4 regions of the Nocardia sp. CY15 genome follow, and region 1 is predicted to be linked to each of the others. Evidence: riboswitches for the same ligand, from Rfam matches in the RefSeq annotation. Region 1 holds a riboswitch; each other region holds the start of a gene.
What was found. A riboswitch is a leader RNA that binds a small molecule or an ion and turns the genes downstream of it on or off. The one in region 1 is predicted to bind S-adenosylmethionine.
Positions count from the first base shown of each region.

Region 1 (7,066 bases):
GCCGCCACAGCGGTGGCGCCGGAGCGGAGCGGTACCGCATTCCGGGCGCGGATGTCAGCTTTCGCGGATGTCGATCCGTTCGCGGTCGGGCGTCAGCAGCTGGATCAGCGCTGTGATGCTCTGCTCGCCCCGGCCCTCGGCTACCGCTCGGCGCAGCAGGTCGTGCATCGGAGCATGCCAGGACATGTCGACGCCCGATTCCGCGCCGAGCCGCTCGTCATCGCCGATCGCGGTGTGGAACAGCGCGATCGATGAGCCGAGCCGGGTGTAGTCCTGGCTGTCGATCTCGTCGGCCATGATCGGTAGCAGTGACTCGATCATCTGTAGCCATTTGATCGAATACGGCACCATGGTGCCTGCTGCCAGACCGCGCGCGGACAATACCGCCGCGCCTTCGAAGAATCCGAGCAGTGCGGGGAGAAGTGTGGCGCCGACGGCGGATTCGTAGAGAGCGGCCAGGTCCGGTTCGGCGCCCAGATGGACGAGGTCGCCGCCGAGTGCCCGCAGTGTCTGTTTGTGCTCGTCGAAGACGGCTTCGTCGCCGCCGAAGTACAGCAGCGTGTCCGGCTTTCCGACGGCCGCAGGTACGTTCTTGATCGCGCCCCCGAGGAAACGCGCCCCTCGGCCGGTCGCCCAGCGCGCGAAGTCCCGCGCGTCGGCAGGGGCGCCGCTGTTGAGAGTGATGAGGGTTCGCCCGCTCAGCTCGGTCTCTGCGGCGGTCAGGCTGTCGCGGGTCGCCTGAAACGTAGTCAGACAGGTGATGATCAGCGGGCTGGCGGTGATGGCGTCGGCGATGTCGAACTGCTGGTGCGCGCCCGCGTCCACCAGCGGTGCCGCCCGCTGCGGGCTGCGATTCCACACGGTGGTCGAATGTCCCGTCGCGAGGAAGGCTTTTGCGAGGGCGTAGCCCATCGAACCCGTGCCGAGCACGGTCACCGCGGTCTCTTGATCGATCATGCGACTCCAATCGTGCCGTGTCCGTGCGACTCACGGCCTGGCGACAAGGACCGAGTGTTTGCTCATCCAGCGACGACGACAAGTACGCACTTTTCGGAGGAGTTGCGTACGTCCAGGTAAGTGCCCAGACAGCGGCGGGCTCGGCCGTAACTCGTATGACCGGAGTCACAATCGGCCGCCGTGGTCGAGGTGGCCGCCTCCGTCGTTGTGGCGAGCTTTCGGCGTAGCGGAATCAGGCGGTTGCCGGGGTCCGCATCGGCGCGGTGGTGTTCCATACGGCCGGGACATCACGCATGAGCAGCGTGCAGTCGGGAGTCGCGCTGCCGGGTGGGAACCGGGTCGGGTCGTCGAAGAAAGTCGACTGGACAGCGTGCGTATGCGCCGGGTGCACCCGCCATTCGTGCGTCCTCAGTTCGAGGCCGTCGAGGCGCGTGCCGTCACGGCCGGCGGAGAAACCGGTGCAGCCCTGGCGGAAGAACTGCGAAGCGGCGGTGAGATCGGGAAACACCGCGCTGCCCTCGAACTCGTCGGCCGTGCGTACATCCACACTGACCTGGGTCGACCTGTCCCTGGTCGTGTAGGCGACGTGCAGATCGTGTGCAGTTTCCCGGACATCGAACCGGGCGAAGCTGTGCACACCGGGGAACAGGCGTCCTCCGAGCAGCACATTCAGGGGTGAGCCGCTGTCCCTGCGCGGAATGTAGACGCCGGTTTCGACCCCATCCTGGCCGTCCCATTCGACGGCTACTCGATGCGCGGCGTTCTCGCTGCGCACCCCGACCGAGCTGGGCAGCCCGACCGGACGAACCTGAGCGAGCCGGATGAGACAGATCCCCGCGATCGCCCAGTCGCCGACCAGATGCGGTCGCAGTGGCGCCGGTAGCAGGTTTGCCGCAACGTCGGGTTCGACGCGGTAATTGACCAGAAGACGTCTCTCGATGACGCTCGAGATCTGAGGCAACACGCAATGGGTCCTCTCCTCAGGAGCCGGCTCCACCGCTGATGCGGTACCAACCCCTCCGCATTCGACGGTACACGGAAGGCGCAGGTGCCAGCACCGACCCGCGTATCGGTCGCCCTCGATCGAGGTAGCAGGACGCACGCGCTCGACCGGCGTCGGTCGAGTGACCGTATGACGCGGCTCCTCGTATTTCGTACGCGGGCAGCGCGCCGGGTACGACGCGCATCGTCCGCGTACGCCCGATGCCGGTCAATGGCGAGGGGGTCTGCAAGAATCGGGGCGTGACCGATGCCGACACGCCTATCACGGAGCACCGGGGCCGGCGACGAAGTCTCGGGGCGCAGTTCTTGCGCTGCCATCTGCCTATGGTCGTCGTGACGCTTGTCATCGTGGTGGCGGTGGTGTTCGTCGCGTCCGATCGGTGGCGGCGGGGGGCGTTCTTCTTCGGCGGTGCGACGCTGCTGGCAGCGGCATTCCGGTTGTGCCTGCCGACCGCGCGGGTCGGGTTGCTCGCGGTGCGCAGCAAGCCCTTCGACGTCGGCGCGCTGACTTTGCTCGGGTCGAGCATCCTGTTCCTCGCGGCCACGATCAACACGCTCGGCGTCGGCTGACAGGTCGGTGATCGGAGGGCGACCCGGCCGAGCCGAGTCGCCCCTCCGTGATCAGCGGGCAGCGGCGTATCGCTCGGCGAAGACCGTTCGCTCGCGCGGACGGCGTCCGGGATGGGGTGGGTGGGCGTCGCTGTAGCCGATGGTGACCAGCACCGCGATGGCGAGATCATCGCGGTCGCCGATACCGATGGCCTGCTTGACCAGGTCGGCGTCCCAGCCGTTCATCGGCGCGGAGGCCAAACCGAGCCCGGTGGCGGCGAGCATCGCGTAGGTGGCCGCGATCATCGCGTTCTTGACCGCGTTCTCCCGCAGCAGTCCGCGCTGCTCCAATGCCAGGTACTCGGCGCGCGCGTCGAACAACGCGGTGAACTCGGCGTTCCACGCGCCGTTTCGGCCGGCCAGTTCGGCGATATCGGCGTTGTGGTCGCGCCAGGCGGCGGGATCGGCGACGAAGACGAGCACTACCGGCGCCTCTCTCGGCTGCGGCTGGCCGAACGCCGCCTCCGACAGCGCCGCGCGGCCGGACTCGCTGGTCACCACCACGATCGACCGGTCCTGCATGTTCCACGCACTCGGTGCTTGCATCGCCAACTCGACCACCTCGTCGACAAGTGCGGATGGCACGGGGTCGGCGCGGTAGTGCCGCACTGTACGACGTCCCCGGATCGCTTCGGACACCGAGATCTGCTGTATCTCCATGATTCTTACTATCGGAGAGTGACACTCCAATGGAAAGACGGCACTTTATAGTGCGCTACACTCCATCAGGTGCCCACCTACGTGGAAAGTTCCGGCCTGCCCGCCGATGTGTACTCCGCGAAGTGCCCCACGCGGGAGGTCCTCGACCACATCGCGGGCAAGTGGACGGTGCTGATCATCGACGCGCTCGCCGACGGCACCCTGCGATACACCGACCTGCGCCACCGGATCGGCGGCATCTCCCAGAAGATGCTGACGCAGACGTTGCGCCAACTCGAGGCCGATGGATTCGTCACGCGCACAGTGCATCCCACCGTCCCGCCCCGGGTGGACTACACGCTCACCGAACTCGGCCACAGCCTGCGCACGCCCATCGCGGCGCTGCGGGACTGGATCGAAACCAACATCAACCGGATCGAGGCGGCCCGACGAGCAGCGGCGGGGTGACGGCCCGGCACCGAATGCTCGGGGCCGGTCAGCGCTTGGTCCGGATGCCGTCCCGAGCGAGTCGCATGGTCTCGGTCAGCAGTTTCGACACCGCGGCCGCCTCGGTGAGGAACCCGTCGTGCCCGTCACGCGAGTGCACCACCTCGAGTCCGTCGCAGCCGGGTAGGAGATCCGCGAGTTCCTGTTGGGTCCGCAGCGGGTACAGCCGGTCGGAGTCGACGCCGCCGACCACGCAGGGCACCGGCGTCGCGGCGAGCGCCGCCTCGATGCCGCCCCGGTCGCGGCCGACGTCGTGGCGGTTCATCGCCTCGGTCAGCAGCACATACGTGGCGGGATCGAAACGCTTGCACAGCTTTTCGGCTTGGTGATCCAGGTAGCTCTGCACCGCGTAGCGGCCGCCGGTCCACGGGTCCTCGTCGTCCTGAGGTCTGTTCTCGAACCGGTGATCGAGCTCGAACTCGGTGCGGTAGGTCAGGTGCGCGATCCGCCGGGCCAGGGCCATGCCCGTCAGCGGAGCGCGGCCGGTGCCGTGATAGTCGCCGCCCTGCCAGTCCGGATCGGCCTTGATCGCCGCGATCTGGGTGGTCTGGGTGCCGATCTGGTCGGCGGTAGCGCGGGCGCCCACGGCGAGGACCAGCGCGGCGGCGACCCGCTCGGGTGCGCCGACCATCCATTCCAGCACCCGCATGCCGCCCATCGACCCGCCGACCACGGCGGCGAGCCGCTCGACGCCGAGCAGGTCGAACAGAGCGGCCTCCGCGGTCACCTGATCGCGGATGGAGATCTCGGGAAACCTTGCGCCCCAGACCTTCCCATCCGGAGCGAGCGATGACGGCCCGGTGCTGCCCTTACAGCCGCCGAGCACGTTGGTCGCGATCACGCACCATTCGTCGGTGTCCAGCGGCGCGCCTGGCCCGACCATGCCGTCCCACCAGCCGGGCATCGGGTGCACGTCGTCGGGTCTACCGACGACGTGCGAGTCGCCGGTGAGGGCGTGCTCGACCAGCACGACGTTGTCCAGCGCGGGGGAGAGCTCACCCCAGCGCTGCACCGCGAGGTGCACGTCCGGGATGACCGCTCCGTTCTCGAGTCGCACATCGCCGATGGCCACGGTGCCGAGCTGTCCATCCGGGGGCGGCAGGACGATGGCGGAGGCCCGCACGCTCTGTTCGGTACCCACGGTCACGTCGTCGCCGCCGCGAAACCGGCGCGCAGATCGGTCGGCATGGTCTCGACGCCGACGCCGACGCCGACGCCGACGCCGACGGCGGAGCGGACCGGTCCGGAAGCGACTCCGAGGACGAGCTGTGCCTCGAGGGTGAGCTGAGAATGCGTCATCGACGCACGGTGAATCACGAGGGGACGCACATCCCCGATGGTAGCCACGCGGCTGTGCAGGGCTGATCCGTCCCGCGCGGCGTCGCCGAAGGTGTGCGAACCGGTCCGCTGGACCGGCAGCGCGGGGGCGTGCGTGCCGTCGGTGGTCCGGCCCGCACGGCTGCGCTCGGTCTCGAAGGACCACTGCACCGGGTCCTGCACGGCCCCGGGCGCGATGGATTCACTCATGGTTTGCTCCCAAGAAGGTGTTCGCCGGTATTCGGGGGGTTAGCGGTGTGTACGACAACACATGCCGGCGACCTCCTACTACGCGCTTGCTCCCGGCTTTCGGGAGCCAGGTCATCACCCGGAGCACCCCACCGCGGTTGGAGGGTTGCCGATCAGCGAGCCGGGGCTTGGCGCTGGTACTCATGACCTGCCCGGCATCATAACCGGCGGTCGGTCAGCCTCCGAAATCCTCCACCGACTTCACTCGCCGCCGGGCTGCGGCGCGACGCGGCAGACGCGCACGAATTCGTCGAAGGTCTCGGTGAACGCGGTGCGTCCCGCTTCGGCCGCGGTGGCCAGATCCTCGTCCAGGAACAAGTCGTCCGAGCACTCCATGCCGACATGGCCGATCAGTTGCCAGGTGCCGACGATGAGCCGCACCGCACGGGCGTCCGGTTCGGCACCGAGGCGCTCGGCGACCACCGCCGCGATCGCGGTCCGCTTGTCGTCGGCGTGTTCGAGACTGCGCGCGCTGACCGACGGACTGCTGCGCAGAATCCGCTGTACCTTCTGGAACTGCCGGAACGACAGCGGGTCGGCCGGACCGGCCTCGGAGGCTCGATCGACCACCTGCAGGAAGGCCTCGCGCAACGCCTCGAGCTCGTTGCCCGTGCGGGGCATTCCGCGCAGAGTCTCGGCGATGGTGCGCCCGAAGTCGTGGACGGGCCCCAGGACGATGTCCTCTTTGCTGTCGAAATAGCGGTTGATCGTGCGCGGTGAGACATCCGCCGCGTTGGCGATCTGCTCGATGGTGGTCGCGTCGAAGCCCTGCGTATCACACAGATCGAGGGCGGCCGCCATGATGCGCAGCCTGGTCTGCTGCTTCTTGCGTTCGCGCAGTCCTGCCGTCGCCGGGGCCTGGTCGGCCGCTGCGCCCGCGCCCATCGGCGCCGATGACTCGAGCATGTCCTCATGGTAACGCAACCCGCCGTTTTCCTGTCCGTAACCGACAAATGTCGTACTACGACATTTTGCGCTTGACGCCAAATGTCGCTCAATGACAGGATGGTTCCCGACATCGAGGAACGAGGAGACAACGTGACCGAAACCGCGACAGCGGTGCACGCATCGCGAAAGCCGGGCAGTTCAGCGCGCTGGCTCGCGCTGGCAGTGATCGCATCGGCCCAGCTCATGGTGGTCCTGGACGCCACCATCGTGACCATCTCGCTGCCGTTCGCGCAGCGCGATCTCGGCATCAGCGACGGCAACCGGCAATGGATGCTCACCGCCTACACGCTGATCTTCGGCGGTCTCCTGCTGCTGGGCGGCCGGCTGGCCGACTACCTCGGGCGCCGCCGAATTTTCATCATCGGCCTGATCGGTTTCGCCGGCGCTTCGGCTTTGGCCGGTCTCGCGCAGAACGGAGCGGAGCTCTTCGCAGGACGCGCGTTGCAGGGCGCGTTCGCCGCGCTGCTCGCCCCGGCCGCGCTCTCGCTGCTGTCGGTGACGTTCACCGAGCCGGGTGAGCGGGCCACCGCCTTCGGCGTGTTCGCGGGCATCTCCGCGGGCGGCGCCGCGCTCGGCCTGATCGCGGGCGGCGCGCTCACCGAGTACGCGTCGTGGCGCTGGTGCCTGCTGGTCAACACGCCGATCGCGTTGCTGGCGTTGCTCGGGGCGCTGGCCTGGGTGGCGAAGGACCTCCCGGCTCCGCGCAGCGGCGGATACGACGTGCCCGGTGCCGTCACCGTGACGTTCGGGTTGATCGCCATTGTGTACGGATTCAGCCGCGCCGCCGACGACGGCTGGCTGGCCGGAAGCACCCTCGCGCTGCTCGTCGCCGGGCTCG
Region 1 is NZ_VUOT01000006.1:130,190-137,255, forward strand. Features, by position in the region: gene GVY39_RS10490 (NAD(P)-dependent oxidoreductase) at 55-957, opposite strand; gene GVY39_RS10495 (DUF2071 domain-containing protein) at 1,190-1,921, opposite strand; gene GVY39_RS10500 (DUF3017 domain-containing protein) at 2,284-2,529, shown strand; gene GVY39_RS10505 (nitroreductase family protein) at 2,581-3,228, opposite strand; gene GVY39_RS10510 (helix-turn-helix domain-containing protein) at 3,298-3,675, shown strand; gene GVY39_RS10515 (homoserine O-acetyltransferase) at 3,704-4,822, opposite strand; partial or broken gene GVY39_RS34335 (O-acetyl-L-homoserine sulfhydrolase) at 4,858-5,085, opposite strand; SAM riboswitch class IV at 5,319-5,429, opposite strand; gene GVY39_RS10525 (TetR family transcriptional regulator) at 5,482-6,186, opposite strand; gene GVY39_RS10530 (MFS transporter) at 6,286-7,066, shown strand, end outside.

Region 2 (7,066 bases), on a different contig from region 1:
GATCGGCGACCTGCGCGCCCAGGTCGGCCTACCGCGCATGGCGGTGCGCATCCTCGACGACGCGTCCACCGACGACACCGGCGCCGCGGCCCGCGCGGCGATCGGCGACGACCCTCGTTTCACCCTGCTGCGCACCGAGTCCGACCCGCCGCCCGGCTGGACCGGGAAGGCCGCCGCCTGCGCGCGGCTGGCCGAGGAGGTGTCCACGCCGGTGCTGATCTTCCTGGACGCCGACGTGCGGCTGGCCCCCGCGGCGCTCGCGGCGGCGGTCGGCGCGCTGCGCAGACGAGGAGCGGCGCTGGTCTCGCCTTGGCCGCTGCAAGAAGCGGATTCGATGGCGGAGGCCCTCGTGCAGCCCCTGCTGTGCTGGTCGTGGGCCTCGACGCTGCCGATCGCCGCGGCCGACCGGAGCCTGCGGCCGTCCACGGCGGTGGCCTGCGGCCAGTTCCTGGTGTTCGACAACGCCGTGTACCGCGCTGCGGGTGGCCACGCGGCAGTGGCCGGGAGCGTCACCGAAGACCTCGACATCGCCCGTACGCTGCGACGGGGCGGGCACTCGACCGTTCTGGCGGCCGCGGGACCGCTGGCTCGAACCAGGATGTATCACGGCGCCGCGGAACTGGACGCCGGCTACACCCGGTGGCTCTGGTCGGCCTACGACGGCACGATCACGGGCGGAGCGGCGGTGGGACTGCTTGCCGCCCTTGCCTATTGGGTGCCGCCCGCGGCGGCCGTGCTGGGCCGGGGCTCGGCCCGGCGGACAGGTGTGATCGGCTGGCTCGCCGCCGTCACCGGGCGGCTGCTGGCCCGCTCGACCGAAACCGGCGGTCCGCTGCGAGGCTCCGATGTGCTGGCCGCCGCGGCGCATCCGGCATCAGTGGCGGCGTATCTGCTGTTGTGGGCGCGTTCGCATCGGGCCCGCCGCCGCGGCACGGCGCGCTGGAAAGGTCGCTCGCTCGCTTGAGCCGACCGTGCCGCGGCGGCCGCGACCTCACGGCACCGCGGTGATTCCGACCGTCGGCAGGAAGAAACAGGACTTGGCGCCGTTCTGAACCGTGCCGAACACCGCGGCCAGCACGGTGCCCTTGCCGGTGTCCACCGGAATCGCACGCACCCCGCCCATCGGGAGGGCCGCGACGAGGAAGTCCCGGATGGCCTGCTCGGCGCCCGGCCGCAGGTCCGCTGGGACGGCCGCGGGAATCATCGCGCGGGCGATCTCCGACAGCGGCCCCATGGCGGCCGTGCCGCTGCGGCCGGTACTCAGGTTCAGCCAGGCGACCTGCATGCCCGCGGTGTTCGGGCCGTCCGGTCCGAGGCCGTAGGGCACGAAGGTGAACATGGCCTGCCCGGATTTGACCGCACTGAGGTCCAGGCCGGGGATCTGCACGGTGTTCTTCGGCCACGGCCCCGGAATGGCGCCCGCGACAGCGGGCGCCAGACCGGCCGTGGTGTTGTCGAGGCAGAACGCGGACGCAGTCGGGTAGGCGAACGGCTGGATGCCGAGCGCACGCAGCGCGTCGACCGCGGCGTGATAGGCGCCGAGCAGGTCACCGGGGGCGGCGATCGGCACGACTTGGTCGGAGAACGCGGGAATGGTCGCATCCGGGGCCGCGAGCGCGGCGCCGGGCCCGGCGAGCACGAGGGCGATCGAACTGGTCGCGACAGCGGACAACTGGGTCAGACGGCGCAATATGGTCACGAAACCTCCTCATCGGCGGAACGATCGAGGGGCACAGTACTCCGGCAAACGCGCCCAGCAGCCGAGATTGCGCACAGCAATTTTGCGGTGAGTCTCGTTTGCCCGGAACGGGAGACTTGCGGGGCCGACCTGTGTCCCGGCCCCTCGGCGAGAACCGTATGCTGCATCGAGCCGCCGACTTTCGGCTGGACGCCCTCGGTGATCACGCGACCGGCGCGCACCCGCGCTCGACAGAGCAGCGCATGCCTGGTTACTACAAAGACCCGATGAGACCGCGTGGGACAAGATCTACGCTCACGGTGATTAGTTCCCTTGTTCCAGCCTTCGCTTGCTGGGCATCATGATTCGGCTCGACCCTGACACCCGCTGACGGGAGGGTTGACGCCAACCATCCAGAGCGACTGAGAGACCTGGCTCGTCGACGTCGCAGCAACCCCCCGGTCACCGGGTGCGGGTGCTTCCGCCGGGACCGATGGAGGAACCGAAGTGCTCGAACCGCGCCGCCGCATTCCCAGCCGACCGTTGCCGACCGGCGTCGCGGACACCGAGTCGTACCAGGGCGAGCTACTCGCCCGCACCGAAGTATCTGGAGTTGCCTCGTGATCCCAACCCGTCACCGAATCGCCGCGCTGGCCTGTGCGCTCGCCGCGGCCGCCACCGTGGCCGCCTGCGGCAGTGATTCGGCCGCGCCAGGCGCCGACGCGGGACCACCGCAGCCGGGCGGCACCTTGCGCTACGGCCTGTCCCAGGCGCCGACCTGCTCGGATCCGGCGCAGGCCGGTACCAACCAGACGCTGTACGTCGCCCGGCAGATCGTGGATTCGCTGACCGACCAGGAACCGGCGACCGGCGAGCTGAAACCGTGGCTGGCACAACGCTGGGAAGTGAGCCCCGACGCGAAGGTGTTCACCTTCCACCTGGCCGACGGCGTCACCTTCAGCGACGGCACGCCGCTCACCGCGGACTCGGTGCGCAACACCTTCGACTCGATCGTGCGGCTCGGCTCGGGCAAGGCGCCGCTGGGCAGCAGCTATCTCACCAACTACGTCGGCACGACCGCGGTAGACCGGCGCACCGTCCGGGTGGAGTTCAGCAAGCCCAACGCGCAATTCCTCCAGGCGTCCTCGACCACCCAGCTCGGCATCCTGGCCGACGCGACCACGAGCAAGCCCGCCGAGCAGCGCTGCCTCGGCGACAACGTCGGCAGCGGGCCGTTCACCTACGCCGCCTACCGCCAGGACGCGGCGGTGACGCTGGCCAAGCGCACCGGCTACCACTGGGGCTCGGCGGTGTTCGCCCATCGCGGCGAGGCCTACCTGGACAAGATCGAGTTCACCGTCGTGCCCGAATCCGGGGTGCGCACCGGCAGTCTCGCCTCCGGGCAGCTGGACGCGATCAGCGACGCGCTGCCGCAGGACGCCCCGCAGATCGAAGCGGCGGGCGGACGCGTGCTCAGCACCGCCAACCCGGGAATTCCGTTCGGATTGCAACCCAACGTCACCCGCGGTCCGCTGCGCGATCCGGCGGTGCGGCACGCGCTCTTGCCCGCGATCGATCGCAAGCAACTGGTGGACACCGTGCTCGGCCCGCAGTTCGAACCCGCCACCAGCGCGCTGGCCGGCACCACCCCTGGCTACACCGACCTCTCGGCGCACCTGGCCTACGACCCGGCGAAGGCGCGCACTATCCTCGACCAGGCCGGGTGGGCGCCCGGCGCGGACGGCATCCGGACGAAGAACGATGAGCGGTTGAGCTTCTCGGTGCTCTTCAGCCAGGTGTTCGCGGGCAACCAGGCGATCCTCGAACTGGTCCAGCAGCAGCTGCGGCAGGTCGGCGTCGAGCTGAAACTGGACCTGGTGTCGGTGGCGGAGACCACCGCGCGGCAGAACAGCAAGGATTTCGACACCGCCTACTTCAACACCACCCGCGCCGACGGCGACATCCTGCGCACCTCCTTCGGACTCGACGGGCGCAATCTCAATGTACGCGGCCCGATCTCGCCGCTGGACGACGCGTTGAACGGCCAGCTCGACACGGTGGACCCCACGGCACGAAACGGGTTCATCCGCACCGCGCAACAGCAGGTCCTCGAGGCGGGGTTGTTCATCCCGACCGTCGAGCTGTCCCAGGCCATCGGAGCGGGCCCGAACACGCGGGATCTGAAGTTCGAAGCGTCGGCGCGCTTGCAGTTCTTCGACACCTGGCTGAGCGGACGATAGTCATGGCGCGCTACTCGGCGCTGCGGGCGCTGCAGGCGATCTGGGTGCTGTGGGCGGCGTTCACGCTGTCGTTCGTGGTGCTGTACCTGCTCCCGGCCGATCCGGTCTCGATCGCGGCCGACGGCGGCGGAGCGGGCACACCGGTGGACAAGGCCGCCATCGCCGAATTGCAGGCCCGTTACGGGCTGGATCGGCCGCTGTGGGAACAGTACTGGACCGCACTCGGGCACGCCGTTCGCGGTGATCTCGGGCAATCCATCGCGACCGGGCAACCGGTCACCGGCGCGATCGGCGACGCGCTGCCCGCCACGCTCGAATTGACCGGCGCCGCCCTGCTCTTCGCGGTCGTCGGTGGCGTCTCGCTGGCGTTCGCGGCGACCCATACCCGTCGACCGTGGCTGCGCAGCGCCCTGGCGGCGTTGCCGTCGCTGGGCGTCTCGGTGCCGACGTTCTGGACCGGACTGCTTCTGCTGCAGGTGTTCTCGTTCCAGTTGCGCCTGGCGCCCGCGTTCGGCGGGCACGGTTTCGCGGGCACGGTGCTGCCCGCGCTCACCCTGGCCCTGCCGATCGGGGCGGTCATCGCGCAAGTGCTCACCGCCGGGCTCGAAACCACCTGGCGCCAGCCGTTCGTCGACGTGGCGCTGGCCAAGGGCGGGTCGCGCTGGTGGGTGCAGCGCACGCACGTACTGCGCCCGGCCAGTGTGCCCGCGTTCACCATCGCGGGCGTCCTGGTCGGCAACATGCTCGCCGGATCGGTGGTGGTGGAGACGGTCTTCGCCCGCCAGGGCGTCGGCCGGCTGACCCAGACCGCGGTGCTGGCGCAGGACATCCCGGTGGTCCAGGGCATCGTGCTGCTCACCTCGGCGGTTTTCGTCAGCGTGAATCTCGCGGTGGACCTGCTGTACCCGCTGCTCGACCCGCGCATCGCGGCTCGCTCCCGCGGTGCGAGCGGCGAGTCCGCGCAGACCGCCGTCGACGCCGCCGAGGAGGCGATCATTCGTGCCTGACATGGCTCCCGCTCCCAGGACCCCCGCACGCCCGCTCGGCGCGCCGCTGCCAGAGGGGGTGAGATCTCGTGGTTGACGTGACCGAGGAACGGCGCGCAGCGGTACTGTCCGGCATCCGGCGACCGACCGTGAGCTGGAAGACGCTGCGCCGCAATGCCGGACTGCTGGTCGCGGGGGCGGTCGCGCTGCTGGCGGTGGGATGGGCGCTGGCGCCGTCGGTATTCGCCGGTGGCGACCCGCTGACCGGCGTGCCCGCGCAGAAGTTCCAGGCCCCCAGCGCCGAGCATTGGTTCGGCACCGACAATCTCGGACGCGATCTCTACACCCGGATGGTGCACGGCGCCGGTCTTTCGCTGACCGCCACCTTGTCCGCGGTGGGCATCGCGCTCGTCGCCGGGTCGCTGCTGGGACTGCTGGCGGGTTCGATCGGCGGCGTGATCGACGCCGTCCTCATGCGGCTGGTCGATGTGCTGCTGTCGGTCCCCGCGTTGCTGCTGTCGCTGGCGCTGGTGACCGCTCTCGGTTTCGGCACCCGCAACGTGGCCGTCGCGGTGGGCGTTTCGCTGGTGGCCAACTTCGCGCGCGTGATGCGTTCGGAGGTGCTGCGGGTCCGCCAGGCGGTGTACGTGGAGGCAGCCCACGCCGCGGGCGTGCGCTGGTACACGGTGCTGGCCAGGCACGTGCTGCCCAACTCCTATCAGCCCGTGCTCGCCTTGGCCGCGGTCGAATTCGGCATGGCGGTGCTGGCCGTGTCGGCGCTGAGCTTCCTCGGCTACGGCGCGAAGCCGCCCACCCCGGAATGGGGGACGCTGATCTCCGAGGGCCGCAACTACCTCGCGACCGCGTGGTGGATGACCACCCTGCCTGGTTCGGTCATCATCGCCGTCGTACTCGCCGCCCAGCGCCTCGGACGCGCGATCGGGAAGGGAGAACGCGCGTGAGCGCCACGACATCTGCACTGCTGCACGTCGAGGATCTACGGGTGCGTTATCGGTCCGACTCCGGCCCTGTGGCCGCGCTGGACAGTGTGTCGCTCACCGTGGCACGCGGCGAGGTGGTGGCGCTGGTCGGCGAGTCCGGCTCCGGCAAGTCCACGCTCGCCCACGCCGTGATCGGGCTGCTCGGGGCGAACGCCGAGATCGTGGGCGGAAGCGTGACCTTCGACGGCGAGGTGGTCGACACCGGATCCGAACGCGCCCTGCGTCGGCTGCGCGGAGCACGCATCGGCTTCGTCCCGCAGGACCCCGGGTTGTCCCTGAACCCCGTCCGGCGCGTCGGCGATCAAGTGGCCGAGGCGCTGCTGGTGCACGGGCTGGCCGGTCGCGCGGCGGCGCGGGCACGGGCGCTGGAACTGCTGGCCGACGCCGGGCTGGACCGGCCGCGACTGCGGGCGACGCAATTCCCGCACCAGTTGTCCGGCGGGCAGCGCCAGCGGGTGCTCATCGCCGCGGCGCTGGCTTGCGCACCGGATCTCGTCATCGCGGACGAACCGACCAGCGCGCTGGACGCGACCGTAGCGCGCCGGGTGCTGGACCGGCTCGCCGAGCAGATCGCGGCGCGCGGTACGGCGGTGCTGCTGATCACCCATGATCTGGCGGTCGCGGCCGAGCGTGCGGACCGGCTGATCGTGCTGAGCGGCGGCGAGGTGGTCGAAAGCGGCGCCACCGCGCAGCTGCTGGCCGCACCGCGCCACCCGTACACCAAGCGGTTGCTGGCCGCTTCACCCGGTCTCGCTCCGGCCGACGGCGACCGCGAGCCCAGGACCCGCGACGGCGCGCCACTGCTGATCCTGCGCGAGGTGCACAAGACCTTCCGGGCGCACGGCGGCGACACCGTGACGGCGGTGGCCGGGGTTAGCTTCGAACTCGGCCGCGGCGAGACCCTCTCGCTGGTCGGCGAATCCGGATCGGGCAAGTCGACCACCGCGCGGATCGCGTTGCGGCTCACCGAACCCGACCGCGGGGAGGTCGTCTTCGACGGGCAACCCCTGTCGGCGGCTCGCGGTTCGCGACTGCGCGCGCTGCGCAAGCGCTTCCAGGTGGTGTACCAGAATCCGTACGCCTCACTGGATCCGCGCTGGCGGGTGGGCTCGATCATCGAAGAACCGTTGCGCGCGTTCCGGGTCGGCGATCGCGCGCGAC
Region 2 is NZ_VUOT01000034.1:15,722-22,787, reverse strand. Features, by position in the region: gene GVY39_RS27965 (glycosyltransferase family 2 protein) at 1-964, shown strand, start outside; gene GVY39_RS27960 (hypothetical protein) at 992-1,699, opposite strand; SAM riboswitch class I at 2,085-2,178, shown strand; gene GVY39_RS27955 (ABC transporter substrate-binding protein) at 2,299-3,918, shown strand; gene GVY39_RS27950 (ABC transporter permease) at 3,921-4,925, shown strand; gene GVY39_RS27945 (ABC transporter permease) at 5,069-5,866, shown strand; gene GVY39_RS27940 (ABC transporter ATP-binding protein) at 5,863-7,066, shown strand, end outside.
Region 2: it holds a riboswitch for S-adenosylmethionine, as region 1 does, so the genes downstream of both, GVY39_RS27955 (ABC transporter substrate-binding protein) here and GVY39_RS34335 (O-acetyl-L-homoserine sulfhydrolase) in region 1, are expected to answer to the same signal.

Region 3 (7,066 bases), on a different contig from region 1:
CTGCGGATTCGTCCCACCAGCAACCATTTGGCGGCCACCGCGCTCGCTCCGGCGACGGCGCCCGCCGCCAGCAGCACCAGCCCGCTGAGCAGTCCGGCGGTGAGGTGGCCGAAAGTTCGCGCGAGCCAGGCCAGGGTGAACAGCACGCCGAGGCCGATCGCGAAGGTCACCAGGACAGGGAACAAGCGGCAGGTTTCGACGAGGCCCCTGGCGACGCGCAGGCGTAACGGCGGGTCGAAGGTCCGCGCGGTGTCGGCGCTCTCCGCGGCGCGGCGCAGCCGCACCGGCGGGCTGCCCAGCCAGGACGAGCCGGCCTTCGCCTTGGACGGCGCCGCCGACAGCACCGCGACCAGGCCGTTCTTCGGCACCCGGCGGCCGGGCGCGGTCATCCCGGAGTTGCCGAGGAAAGCGCGCTTGCCGACCTTCGCCTCACCGATGCGCAGCCAGCCGCCGCCGAGTTCGTACCCGGCGATCATGGTGTCGTCCGCCAGGAACGCCCCGTCGGCGACGGTGGTGAACTTGGGCAGCAGCAGTACCGTGGACGCCTCGACGCTCTTGCCCACCTTCGCCCCGAGCGAGCGCAGCCACAGCGGCGTGAGCAGGCCGGCGTACAGCGGGAACAGGAAGGTGCGCGCGGAATCCAGCAGCCGCTCGGTGGCCCAGGCCTGCCAGCCGACGCGGCTGCGCACCGGGTGGTAGCCCTCGGTGAGACCGATGCTCAGCAGCCGGACCGCGACGATGGTCGCCGCGGCGTACACGCCCAGGCTGAGCAGGGTCGCGAGGGGCAGGACGGTGAACGCCCGCGCGACGCCGTCGGCGAGCGTGCGGGTGTCGCGAACGAACCACGCGATGAACACGCCACCCGCGCCGATACCGAGAATCGGCATGGCGGCCAAGGCCATCGAGGTGATGCCGAAGACGCCGACCCAGTGCCGGGCTCGGTCGGGCCGGTGCGACGGCCAGCGGTGCTGGGCCTTGCCGACCTTCACCGCAGGCGAACCGGCCCACTCCTGGTCGGCCTTCACCTTGCCCGATACCGCGGAGCCGGGCGCCACCTCGGCGTTCCTGCCGATCTTCGTGCCCGGCAACAAGATCGAGCGCGAGCCGACCACCGCGCCGGGGCCGATGGCGATCGGACCGAGATGCACCACGTCGCCGTCGATCCAGTAACCGGACAGGTCGACCTCCGGTTCCACGCTGCAACCGTCGCCGAGTTCGAGCATGCCGGTCACCGGCGGGAGACTGTGCAGGTCGACGCCCTTGCCGATCTTCGCACCCAGCGCGCGAGCGAACGGCACCATCCACGGCGCACCGGAGAGGTTCTCGGCGCCGCTGGCCGCGGAGAGGCGGACGGCCGCCCACAAGCGCAGGTGCACCGATCCGCCGCGCGGATAACGGCCGGGGCGGATGCCACGCAGCAGCAGGCGCGCGCCTGCCACGCAGATGGCCATGCGGCCGGGTGGGGAGATGAACAGCGCGAACGCGACCAGCGTCCACCACCAGGACAGCTGGGGCAGCCAGGGCAGCGAGCCGGACCAGGCCGCGATGTTGCCGACGATCGCCAGCCAGGTGAGCCACTGCAGCCCGGTGAGGGTGGTGAGGGGGATGGTGGCGAGCACCTGCGCCGCTTGCGCCATCGGTGGCGTCGGTCGCACCGTCCGCTCGGCGACCGCCACCGCGGGCGTGGTCTGCTCCAGCAGGTCGGCGAGCGCGCCGAGGCGGGGATGGTCGTAGACATCGGCGACCGTGATCTGCGGATACCGTTCGCGCAGCGCGGTGACCAGTTGCGCCGCCGCGAGCGAGCCGCCGCCCAGATCGAAGAAGTCCGCGTCGAGATCGCCGACCTCCGCGCCGAGGATGGAATCCCACAGCCCCGCAACCCACTGGGCGGTGCCGGTCAGGTCGTTGTCGTCGTCGTCCTCGGCGGCATTGGGCAGCGGCCAGGGCAGCGCGTCCCGGTCGACCTTGCCGGAGGTGCGGGTGGGCAGCTCGTCGACCACCGCGAGCCTGGGCACCAGCGGCGCCGGGAGTTGTCCGGCGAGGGCGGCTCGCGCGGCCTTGGCATCGAAGTCCGCCCCCGGCCCGGTCACATAGCCGACCAGGAGCTTGTTGCCCGCCTTCGTGGTTCGGATGGCCGCCGCGGCGCCCGTGACGCCCGGGAGGTGCTGGAGAGCGTTGTCTATCTCGCCGAGTTCGATGCGCCGACCGCCCAGCTTGATCTGATCATCGGCGCGGCCGAGGAAGATCAGCCCAGCGCTGTCGTTGCGGACCAGATCGCCGCTGCGGTAGGCGCGCTCCCAGCCGACGGAGTTCAGCGGGGCGTACTTCTCGGCGTCCTTGACCGGGTCGAGGTAGCGCGCGAGACCGACTCCGCCGATCACCAATTCACCGGATTCGCCCTCGGCCACCGGATTGCCCGCTGGATCCACCACGACCAGATCCCAGCCGTTGAGCGGCAGTCCGATCCGGATCGGCCACCGGCCGTCCAAGCGCGCGGCGCACGCGACGACCGTCGCTTCCGTGGGGCCGTAGGTGTTCCATACCTCGCGAGCCGAATCACCGTTGCCCGCAAGGCGTTCGGCGAGTTCCGGTGGCACGGCCTCGCCGCCGAAGATGAGCAGGCGCACCGCCTCCAGCGCCTCGACCGGCCAGGTCGCCGCCAGGGTCGGTACGGTCGAGACCACGCTGATCTCCCGCCGCACCAGCCAGGGACCGAGATCGGCTCCGGTGCGCACCAGATCGCGTGGGGCGGGCACCAGGCAGGCGCCGTTGCGCCAGGCCAGCCACATCTCCTCGCAGGAGGCGTCGAACGCGACCGACAGACCCGCGAGTACCCGGTCACCGGGACCGATCGGAGCGTCGCGGAGGAACAGGTCCGCTTCGGCGTCGACGAAGGCGGCGGCGTTGCGATGAGTGACCGCCACGCCTTTCGGGGTTCCGGTGGAACCGGAGGTGAAGATGATCCAGGCGTCGTCGCCGGGGCCGGGCAGCGTCGACCAGGTCTCCTCGCGCTGTCGCTCCGCCGCGCGGATGCCCGCGGCGGTGGTCTCGATGCCTTGCGCGGTCACGATCGCGGTGACCTGCGCCTCCCCGAAGACCAGTTGGGCGCGCTCGTCCGGGTCGTCGGCGTCGACCGGCACGTAGGCGGCGCCGGAGTACAGGATGGCGAGAATGGTGACGTAGAGCTCGCGGGTGCCCGAGGGCATGCGCACGCCGACCCGGTCGCCCGGCCGCACGCCCGCCGTGGCGAGGCGAGCCATGGTCTTCTCGATCTCGACGACCAGCTCCAGGTAGGACAGCACGACTCGGCCGTCATCGATGGCGGGGGCATCGGGGTGCGCGAGCGCCGTCGCGGTGAGGATGTCGACCAGCGTCCTGGCCGCCGGCGCGTGATCGCCGCGCGACAACGGACGCGCCGGCGCGTCGACCTCTGTCTCGAGCATGGTGCTCTGTGCACCTCCCATCGACCTGCCTCACACTTTCCTGTTGTTGTGTCATAGCTGGGTTACCAAAGGGCAAACGCCATGCTGGCCAGTTGTCCACGGTACCCGGGGTTGTCGTCGTTTGTTGTTCACCGGACGGCGCGCGGGAGCGGCCGGTGCTGCGGGTGTTGTTGCAGGTGAGCCCGCTATTTACGGCTTTCCGCAGGGCAACAGCTGGTCGGCGGGTCAGTCTCGTGCATTCGCCACGAGATCGCTGAACCGAGGGTGTGATTCCGCTCATCGAAGCGGTCGGTTGCCTCCCGCACGGCGGTGCCGAACGTCGAGTCGCGGATCGCGGCACCGGGCGCGGTGGCAGTCGTCTGTCGCCGAGGGGTCCACGATTTCGCGAGGCAGGCGCGGCTCGCGTGTCTTCGTGGGGGTGCTTGTAATGGCTCCCACATGGTGGTTAGGTCCACGCGGTGCTCGTGGGGGACTCGGGTCGGATGTGGTTGACAGTGCCGGGGCGCTTCTGCCACTCTCGGGTCAGGTCATGAGTGCCAGTGCAAAGCCCCGGCTTGCTGGCCGGCAACCCTCCTCCGCGGTGGGGTGCTCCGGGTGACGACCCGGCCGCCGCCCGACCGGGCGCGGCAAGCGCGGACTCGACGACTCATCTGATCGCGGGTCCCTTAGCCGACGGGATTCACGTGATGACTACTGCCCTCGACAACGCCTGTGCCGCACTCGCCCAGGTCTCCGGTGACCAACTGCGCGTGCCGTTGGTGCAAGGCGGAACGGCGACCTACGCCAACTTCGACTACGCGGCGAGTGCGCCCGCTTTGACGCAGGTCAGCGAGCGTGTGCAGCAGCTGCTTCCGTTCTACGCGAGCGTGCACCGCGGTGCGGGCTACGCCTCCCGGATCTCCACCGAGTGCTACGAGGCCGCTCGCGGGTCGGTCTGTCGGTTCCTCGACACCGCCGACGACCAGGTGGTCGTCTTCACCCGCAACACCACGGACTCGCTCAACCTGCTCGCGTCCTGTGTCCCCGGCGACACGGTGGTGCTCGACATCGAGCACCACGCCAACCTCCTGCCGTGGACCAGGAATGGAAGGCGCGTCGTGCAGGCGGCGGGCACGGTCGAGGAGACGATCGGCAAGCTGGTCGCCGAACTGTGCAGCAGGCCCGCGGCTTTGCTCGCGGTGACCGGCGCCTCGAACGTGACCGGTGAGGTGCTTCCGCTGGAGCGTCTGGCCACCATCGCCCACCAGTGCGGCGCCCGCATCCTGGTGGACGCGGCGCAGTTGGCGCCACATCGGCGGATCAGCCTGCGCGACACCGGCATCGACTATCTGGCGTTCTCCGGACACAAGCTGTACGCGCCGTTCGGTGCGGGTGTGCTGGTGGGCAAGCGGGATTGGCTCGACGCGGCCCAGCCGTACCTGGCCGGTGGTGGGGCGGTGCGCGAGGTGCGTACCGACGGGGCCGAGTGGGCGCCTGCTCCGCAGCGGCACGAAGCCGGTTCGCCGAACGTGCTCGGCGCCGCCGCGCTGGCCGCCGCCTGTGACACGCTCGGTGCCATCGACGCCGAAACCCTTGCCGCGCACGAGCATCGGCTCGCCGACCGCCTCCGCGACGGCTTGGCCGCGATCCCCGGCGTCCAGCTGTTGCGCATCTGGACCGACAGTCCCGACTCCGTCGGCATCGTCGCCTTCACACTCGCCGACTTCGCCCCCGGCCACGTGGCCGCCTATCTCTCCGCCGAGCACGGCATCGGCGTGCGTGACGGACGTTTCTGCGCCCATCCGCTGCTCACCCGCCTCGGGCTGGCCGGCGCCCTGCGCGCCAGCATCGGCCTCGGCACCACCTCCGCCGACGCCGACCGTCTCGTCGAGGCCGTGGACACCCTGGTGCGCACCGGCCCCAGCTGGGACTACACCGTCACCAACGGCCTGTGGAATCCCACCCCCGAAACCCGCCCCTTCACCTCCACGGCTCCCGCCGGCGCTGCCCCCTGCTTGGTCGGCTGAGTCCGCGTACGCCCGATCAGGGCAGCGCCGCCGGATACTATCGCCGTATTCGAATCCGAGCTGAGGCGAACTTATGAGCACGCTGCCCGTCTGGGCCACCGATCCGGGGGCCCTCCTCATCACAGAGGAGGGCTACGCGGCGCTTCCCGAAGACATCCAGCGGCAGATCGAGGTGGTCGACGGCCATGTGATCATCTGCCGCAGTGGGACCTTCGAGCACAACAATGTGGCGCGGCGACTGGCCAACGCGTTGGAGCAGGCCGCCCCGGACGAGCCGTGCACCGGAGTAGTGACCGACTTCGAAATGCATTACGTGCGCAGCCGCCCGGGAAGCCCTGGTTTCTCTTTTCGCCGCCCGGACGTGGCGTTGCACCGGTGTATCAATGGCGATCGCAAGTTGACGACGGCGGACGTACTGCTGGTGGTCGAAGTCGTCTCACCAGTGTCCGAGTACGTGCTCCGGCTGACCGGCCCTTTCCCCGTGGACGTCGACTTCGCCACCTTGGACGGGGCGTGAGGCCGGGTGGCGTAGTCGGAATCTACGGTCAGTCGCCCAGGGCGGTGGGGCGGTAGTAGCGGCCGTTGTAGTACAGCAGTGGCGAGGCGGCGGGCTTTTCGTCGGTGTTGTCGTGGACGCGGGTGACCAAGCCGACGACGAAGGTGTGGTCGCCGATGGGGATCAACTGGTGCACGGTGGCGCGCAGCCAGATGGGGGTGCCGTGCAGAACCGGTTCGCCGGTGTCCAACGTGGTCCACAGTGCGCGGTCGGTGAAGCGCTCCTCGGCGGCGCGGGAGAACCGGTGGGCCAGGTGCTGCTGGTGTTCGCCGAGGAAATGGATGACGACGGACTCGGCGTCCAGCATGGCGGACAGGCTGGAGGAGGTGTGCGCGATGTTGAACGAGACCAGCGGCGGATCCAGCGACAGCGAGGCGAAGGAGGTCGCGGTGAAGCCGACCGGCCCCTGCGGCGAGTTCAGCGTCACGACGGTGACGCCCGCCGGATAGTGGCGCATGGACGCGCGATACTGCTCCGCGGTGATGCCGCTCAGATCATCGGGAATCTGTAGTCCCGTCTCCGGCCGTGGTGCGTCGGTCACATGACGAAACTACGCCCGGACGCCCGAACCGCGCGGGGTGTGTGGCCTTCGGCATGATTTCCGCGGCCCGGGCCCGAGTCAGTCCACGTCGATCGGAAGACCCGCGGTGATCCGCAGCAACTGTGGGAACGACGTGCGGAAAATGGTGTTCGGGTGCCCGCCCGCGGCCCATATCTCTCGATGGGCGGCCAGCGCGTTGTCCACCCAGGTGGGAAGGTTGGTCGGGTGGCCGACCGGCGCGACGCCGCCGATGGGCTGACCGGTCACTTCGCGCACCATATCGGCGGGGGCGCGGGTCAGTGTCCCTTCCAGGCGCGCACCGGTCTTCGCCAAGTCGACCTGGTGCGCGCCCGAAACCAGTAGCAGCACCGGGTCGTCGTCGAGCAGGAATACCAGTGATTTTGTGATCGCCCCGACATCGACGCCGAGTGCGCGCGCGGCATCCGCGGCGGTGTGCGTCGGTTCCGGCTGGGCGACGATGAGACCGTGATGGCCCCGTGAGATGAGGGTGTCCGCGACC
Region 3 is NZ_VUOT01000010.1:159,764-166,829, reverse strand. Features, by position in the region: gene GVY39_RS15065 (Pls/PosA family non-ribosomal peptide synthetase) at 1-3,443, opposite strand, end outside; SAM riboswitch class IV at 3,969-4,082, shown strand; gene GVY39_RS15060 (aminotransferase class V-fold PLP-dependent enzyme) at 4,130-5,449, shown strand; gene GVY39_RS15055 (Uma2 family endonuclease) at 5,523-5,966, shown strand; gene GVY39_RS15050 (flavin reductase family protein) at 5,995-6,546, opposite strand; gene GVY39_RS15045 (YbaK/EbsC family protein) at 6,625-7,066, opposite strand, start outside.
Region 3: it holds a riboswitch for S-adenosylmethionine, as region 1 does, so the genes downstream of both, GVY39_RS15060 (aminotransferase class V-fold PLP-dependent enzyme) here and GVY39_RS34335 (O-acetyl-L-homoserine sulfhydrolase) in region 1, are expected to answer to the same signal.

Region 4 (7,066 bases), on a different contig from region 1:
GTAGACGTTCGGCGGGATCTCGGTGGGTAGCAGCTCGTCGCCGGTCTTGGCCAGCACGCGGGCGACGTCGAGCGCGACGTTGCCGACGCCGAGGACCGCGACCTTCTCCGCGTCCAGGGGCCAGGTGCGGGGGACGTCGGGGTGGCCGTCGTACCAGGAGACGAAGTCGGCGGCGCCGAAGGAGCCGTCGAGATCGATGCCGGGGATGGGCAGCGCCCGGTCGGCGTTGGCGCCGGTGGAGAAGATCACCGCGTCGTAGAAGGCCCGCAGGTCGTCGAGAGTGATGTCGGTGCCGTAGTCGATGTTGCCGAGCAGGCGGACCTGCGGCTTGTCCAGCACCTTGTGCAGGGCGGTGATGATGCCCTTGATCCGCGGGTGGTCGGGCGCGACGCCGTAGCGGATCAACCCGAACGGCGCGGGCATGCGCTCGAACAGGTCGATGCTCACCTCCGCATCGGACTTCATCAACGCGTCGGCGGCGTAGATCCCAGCCGGCCCGGCGCCCACGATCGCGATGCGCAGCGGGCGGGTCCTCGCGGTGTGCGCGTCAGGCCCGGAGGAGGAAGCCTGCGTCACCACGGAGGGCTCGCGCACACCGCCATCCGATACTTCACTCTGTTCGGTCATCTCTTTACGCGCACCTTTATGGTCGAAACAATTAATGACGTCTGGGCTTAGCTTAGGCTAAGTTGACGCACCGGCTCGGTCGCACCCGTCCGGTGCGGACGCCGGCGTTGCCGGCTCGTGGCTGCACGGTGCTCCGTTCGCCGCGGCGATGAGCTGCCGATTCGCTATGACAGCAGGCCGCCGTCCCGCGATTCTATCGGGATGGTCCATACCGCCCCGCGTCGGTGCGTGAACTCGGCGGATGCCATCGCATGTCACATTCCTCGCTTACCCGCTCCCGCGCCGCCTATCGCGCCCCGCCCGCAGCTGGTCCGCGCCGCCACTGTCTCGAGCCGGGGGCCGAGCGCTCGATACCGGCGCCGACCAGGGATCATCGAGCCATGACCGAACAGCAGCCGACCGCGGGCGAGGACGAGATCATCCGGGTCGATCAGACCGACAAGCGCTCCGCGGCCCCGTTCGTCGCGGCAGCGGTGGTCGCGGTGATCGTGCTGATCGCGATCGTGCTCGGTGGCGTGCTGTCGCCCGCTGAGAAAAATGTCACAGAAGCCGACCGCATCGTGGCGGCCGTGCGCAACTTCGTCGACGGCTCCAACCGGAGCGACATCGTGCCGCCGCCCGGCACCGCGTGCCAAGGATTCGACGCCGACCGCTCGCCCCTGGCGGGACAGGACGGCGCCGGAAAGCCCGTCGAGATCGCGAAAATCGACCCGCCGATGGTGGACGGCGACCGGGGCAAGGCGACCGTCACCACGACGGTGGACGGCAGGGCGGCCACCTCCACCTGGATTCTCACCAGATCCGGCGACAAGTGGCTGGTCTGCACCTGAGCGTTCCCGCAGTGTGAGCCATCGTTTGACACGATGACCCGGGTCGGTGCAATCTCAGTCGAAGGTCATGAGAACCAGTGTCAAGCCCCGGCATTACTGGTCGGCAACCCTCCTCCGCGGTGGGGTGCTCCGGGTGACGACCTGGCGGCGCCTCGGTCCCGGGCGCGGCAAGTGCGGATTCGCAGGAGGTGCACATGAGTTATGCCGGTGACATCACTCCGCAGCAGGCATGGGAACTGTTGCGGGACAATCCCGACGCCGTCCTCGTGGACGTGCGGACAGAAGCGGAATGGAAGTTCGTCGGCGTCCCCGACACGAGTTCGATCGAACGGCCGACCGTGCTGATCGAGTGGGTCGATTCCACGGGCGCCCGCAACGAGGCCTTCGTCGAGCATTTGAAGCAGGCGCTCGACGGCCACGACCCCGAGGCCCCCGTCGTCTTCCTCTGTCGCTCCGGTCAGCGTTCGGTGGGCGCCGCGATCGCCGCCACGTCGGCGGGCTACCGCACCTCTTACAACGTGCTCGAGGGCTTCGAAGGCCCTCTCGACGAATTCGGGCATCGCGGCGGCGCCGGCTGGCGCGCCCTCGGACTGCCCTGGCGGCAGTCGTGATCACCGGCGGCGCGTTCGACAAGCCGCTGCCCGACGGCGTCGGCCCCGCGACGCTGGGCGTGCGCGGCGGGCTGCGGCGCTCCGGTTTCGAGGAGACCGCCGAGGCGCTCTATCTGACCTCCGGCTTCGTCTACGAGAGCGCCGAGGCCGCCGAGGCCGCGTTCACCGGCGAGGTCGAGCACTTCGTCTACTCCCGCTACGGCAACCCGACGGTGGCCATGTTCGAGGAGCGGATGCGCCTGATCGACGGCGCCGAAGCGTGCTTCGCGACCGCGAGTGGCATGTCCGCGGTGTTCACCGCGCTGGGCGCGCTGCTGAAGGCGGGTGACCGGCTCGTCGCCGCGCGCAGCCTGTTCGGCTCGTGCTTCGTGGTGTGCAACGAGATCCTGCCGCGCTGGGGCGTGGAGACCGTCTTCGTCGACGGCGAGGACCTCGACCAGTGGGAGCAGGCGCTGTCGGTGCCCACCCAGGCGGTGTTCTTCGAGACGCCGGCCAATCCGATGCAGACCTTGGTCGATGTGCGCCGGGTGACCGAGCTGGCGCACGCGGCGGGCGCGAAAGTCGTGCTCGACAACGTGTTCGCCACTCCGCTGCTGCAACGCGGCTTCGAGCTCGGCGCCGACGTGGTGGTCTACTCGGGCACCAAGCACATCGATGGGCAGGGTCGGGTGCTCGGCGGGGCGATCCTGGGCGCGAAGGACTACATCGACGGTCCGGTGAAAACGCTGATGCGTCATACCGGCCCCGCGCTGAGCCCCTTCAACGCGTGGACGCTGCTCAAGGGCCTCGAGACGATGCCGCTGCGGATACGCCATTCGGCGGAGGCCGCCCTGCGTATCGCCCGCTTCCTGGAAGATCATCAGGCGGTCAGCTGGGTGCGCTACCCGTTCTTGGCGTCGCATCCGCAGTATGCCCTGGCCACCAGCCAGATGAGCGCGGGCGGCACCGTGGTTACCTTCGAGCTCAACGCCCCCGAGCACGAGGCGAAGAAGCGCGCTTTCGAGGTTCTCAACCGGTTGCGCGTGGTCGATATCTCCAACAACCTCGGTGACGCCAAGACCCTGATCACGCACCCGGCGACCACCACGCACCGCGCCATGGGCCCCGAAGGCAGGGCCACCATCGGCCTGACCGACGGCGTCGTCCGTATCTCGGTGGGCTTGGAAGACGTCGAAGACCTCCTCGCCGATCTCGAGCACGCCCTCTCCTGATCCCGCCGCGCGCGGGCAAGGGGTCAGGGGAATCTCGGGCAGCTGTGCGGCGTGTCAGGAGCGCCGTTCCATCTCGGCGAGATGGGCGATGTTGGCCTGGTCGTCGGGGGCGGAGCTGGGTTCGGTCGTGAACCACGCGTCCAGTATTTCGCGGAGTTCGGCGCTGGAGGTCGAACGCAGACTCAGGGCCAGGACGTTGGCGTCGTTCCAGGTGCGGGCGCCGGCCGCGGTCGAGGCGTCCGCGCAGAGGGCGGCGCGGACGCCGGCGACCTTGTTGGCCGCGATCGAGGCGCCGGTACCGGTCCAGCAGCAAACGACGGCCTGATCGGCCCGGCCGGAGGCGACGTCGCGGGCCGCCGCTTCGCTTGCCCACGCCCAGTCGTCGCGTTCCTCGTCCGATAGCGCGCCGTGCGGCACGATCTCGTGGCCGCGCTTGCCCAGCTCCTCGACCAGCTCCCGAGCCACCCCGGCCCACTCGTCCGCCGCCACCGAGATCCGCATGCACTCAGCGTAGTTCCCGGTTCGCCCAGGCGTCGTGCTTCCTACCCGGCGTTCGACGGCGCTGCGAGGATTGACAGTATGTTGTCAATTATGACAGGATACTGTCATGACCACGAAGACAGTGCACATGGCCGTTTACGACACGCTCGCCGACTGGGAGGTGGGCGCGGCCACCGCGCACATCAACAAGTCGAGCTGGCATCGGGAGCCGGGAACCTGGCAGGTGCGGACCGTCGGCCCGACGGCGGAACCGATCACAACGATGGGCGGGATGCGCATCGTGCCGGACCTCGTGCTCGCCGATCTCACGCCCGCCGACAGCGCGATGCTGATCCTGCCGGGCGCCGAGACCTGGGAGGGGCCGGAGCTGGAGCCGTTCGCCCACAAGGCGCGCGAGTTCGTGGACGCGGGTGTTCCGGTCGCCGCGATCTGCGGGGCGACGTTCGGCTTGGCCGAGGCGGGCCTGCTCGATACGCGCAGGCACACCAGCAATGTCGCGGAATTCCTGCTCTACAGCGGGTATTCGGGCGCCGAGCACTATGTCGACGAGCCTGCCGTCACCGACGGGGACGTGATCACCGCCAGTGCGAGCGCGCCGTTCGAATTCGCGCGCGAGGTGCTCGGCAGGCTCGGGGTGTACGAGCCGCATGTGCTCGACGGCTGGTACCGATTGTTCGCCCACGCCGATCCGGCCGGGTGGGCGGTGCTCGCGGAGTACGACGCGCAGCATGCGTGAGCGAGGGATATCGGAGGCTCGGCATGACCGGTGAACAGGAGCTGTTCGCCACGGCGGCGATCACGTCGTTCCGTTTGAACGGTCAGTTCCTCGCGGTGGCCGAGGAACTGGCGCGACCGGCGGGTCTCACCGCCGCTTGGTGGCAGGTGCTGGGCGCGGTGTTGCGGACGCCGCTGCCCGTCGCCGGGATCGCCCGCGAAATGGGCATCACCCGCCAGAGCGTGCAGCGCATCGCGGATCTGCTGGTGGACAAGGGACTGGCCGAATACCGTCCCAACCCCGCGCACCGCCGCGCGAAACTCGTCGCAGTCACCGACGCGGGGCTGGCCGCGGTCCGCCGCATCGACCCGCAGCACAAAGTGATGTCCGAACGGCTCGCGGACGAACTCGGCCCCGAGCAGCTCGTGCGCACCGTCGAGGTGCTCACGAAGCTGTCCGCCGCGATGGACGCGATCACCACCGACGCCGACTGAGGGCGGGATTTCCTCGAATGGCTCGGACGCAGAAGGAATCACGCATCACGGCCGATCGGTGCGCGTGACGGTGTTCGGACCGGAAGCGTCCAGCCCTGATCTGGTGGGCGGCTGTCGGCCCGCGCACCAGATCAGGCCGTGAACGGGGACTTGGTCTTGCCGATCAGGTCGGCGACGGAGTCCACCACCATCGTGGGCCGGTAGGGGTAGGCCTCGAAGGACGCGCGGGTGGAGATGCCGGAGGTGACCAGGATGGTGCGCATGCCCGCTTCCAGCCCCGAGATGACATCGGTGTCCATCCGGTCGCCGATCATCACCGAGGACTGGGAGTGCGCGCCGATGCGACGCAATGCGGAGCGCATCATCAGCGGGTTCGGCTTGCCGACGTAGTACGGTTCGCGGCCGGTCGCGCGGGTGATCAGCGCGGCCACCGAGCCGGTCGCGGGCAGCGAACCTTCGCGGGACGGCCCGGTCGGGTCCGGGTTCGTCGCGATGAAACGGGCCCCTCGCTCGACCAGCCGGATCGCGGTGGTGATCGCCTCGAAGGAGTACGTGCGGGTCTCGCCGAGCACGACGTAGTCCGGATCGCTGTCGGTCAGCACATAGCCGATCTCGTGCAAGGCGGTGGTGAGCCCGGATTCGCCCACCACGTAGGCGGTTCCGTTCGGCCGCTGTTCGCTCAGAAAGGTAGCGGTGGCCAGCGCGGAGGTCCAGATCGCTTCTTCCGGGATGTCCAGGCCGGTGTGGCGCAGCCGCGCCTGGAGATCGCGCGGGGTGCGGATCGAATTGTTCGTCAGCACCAGGAACGGCGTCTCGTTGGCGCGCAGTTCGGCGAGGAACTTGTCGGCGCCCGGGATGAGGTGGTCCTCGTGCACCAGCACGCCGTCCATATCGGTCAAGTAGGACAGGATCGGCTCGTCGTCTGCGGTCACGCGGGCCATTATCCGCTATCGCCCCGCGACCGAAACCGGCACGACCGGCCGGGCCGGTGCCGTCGGCATCTTCGGCCGCAGAAACATTCCACCCCCGGCACGGCGTTCTCCTGTTACGGCCGGTCGAGGTGGGCCTGCGATCGCCCCACTGCGAAGATCATCCGCGCCGGGCCATCGGCAGGGGCGGCGGCAGCGTTGGCTACTGTCGATGACGGATCGCGATGGCAGCGAAACGAAACGCGAGGAGCGTGGCAGATGAGCGGACTCAAGCTCGGATACAAGGCATCGGCGGAGCAGTTCGGTCCGCGTGAACTCGTGGAGATCGCGGTGCTGGCCGAGGAACACGGCCTGGACAGCGCCACCGTGAGCGACCACTTCCAGCCGTGGCGGCACAAGGGCGGGCACGCGCCGTTCTCGCTGGCCTGGTTGGCCGCGGTCGGCGAGCGCACCAAGCGCATCCAACTCGGCACCTCGGTGCTCACCCCCACCTTCCGCTACAACCCCGCGGTGATCGCCCAGGCGTTCGCCACCATGGGCTGCCTGTATCCGGAGCGGGTCATGCTCGGCGTCGGCACCGGCGAGGCGCTCAACGAGATCGCCACCGGGTACACCGGCGAATGGCCGGAGTTCAAGGAGCGTTTCGCGCGTCTGCGCGAGGCGGTCGACCTGATGCGCGCCCTGTGGACCGGCGACCGCGTCGACTTCGACGGGCAGTACTACAAGACCGTCGGCGCCTCCATCTACGACGTGCCCAAGGGTGGCATCCCGATCTACGTCGCGGCGGGCGGCCCGCTGGTCGCGCGATACGCCGGGCGCGCGGGTGACGGGTTCATCTGCACCTCGGGCAAGGGCATGGATCTTTACACCGAGAAGCTGATGCCCGCGGTCGCCGAGGGCGCGGCGAAGGCCGGACGCGGCGTGGAGGACATCGATCGGATGATCGAGATCAAGCTCTCCTACGACACCGACCCGGAACTGGCCCGGGAGAACACCCGCTTCTGGGCACCGCTCTCGCTCACCGCGGAACAGAAGCACAGCATCACCGACCCGATCGAGATGGAGGCCGCCGCCGACGCGCTGCCGATCGAACAGATCGCCAAGCGCTGGATCGTCGCGAGCGACCCCGACCAAGCGGTCGAACAGAT
Region 4 is NZ_VUOT01000002.1:104,299-111,364, forward strand. Features, by position in the region: gene GVY39_RS06290 (FAD-dependent oxidoreductase) at 1-627, opposite strand, end outside; gene GVY39_RS06295 (hypothetical protein) at 1,008-1,457, shown strand; SAM riboswitch class IV at 1,521-1,637, shown strand; gene GVY39_RS06300 (rhodanese-like domain-containing protein) at 1,652-2,068, shown strand; gene GVY39_RS06305 (O-succinylhomoserine sulfhydrylase) at 2,065-3,279, shown strand; gene GVY39_RS06310 (RpiB/LacA/LacB family sugar-phosphate isomerase) at 3,334-3,780, opposite strand; gene GVY39_RS06315 (type 1 glutamine amidotransferase family protein) at 3,887-4,516, shown strand; gene GVY39_RS06320 (MarR family winged helix-turn-helix transcriptional regulator) at 4,540-4,989, shown strand; gene GVY39_RS06325 (HAD-IIA family hydrolase) at 5,121-5,879, opposite strand; gene fgd (glucose-6-phosphate dehydrogenase (coenzyme-F420)) at 6,177-7,066, shown strand, end outside.
Region 4: it holds a riboswitch for S-adenosylmethionine, as region 1 does, so the genes downstream of both, GVY39_RS06300 (rhodanese-like domain-containing protein) here and GVY39_RS34335 (O-acetyl-L-homoserine sulfhydrolase) in region 1, are expected to answer to the same signal.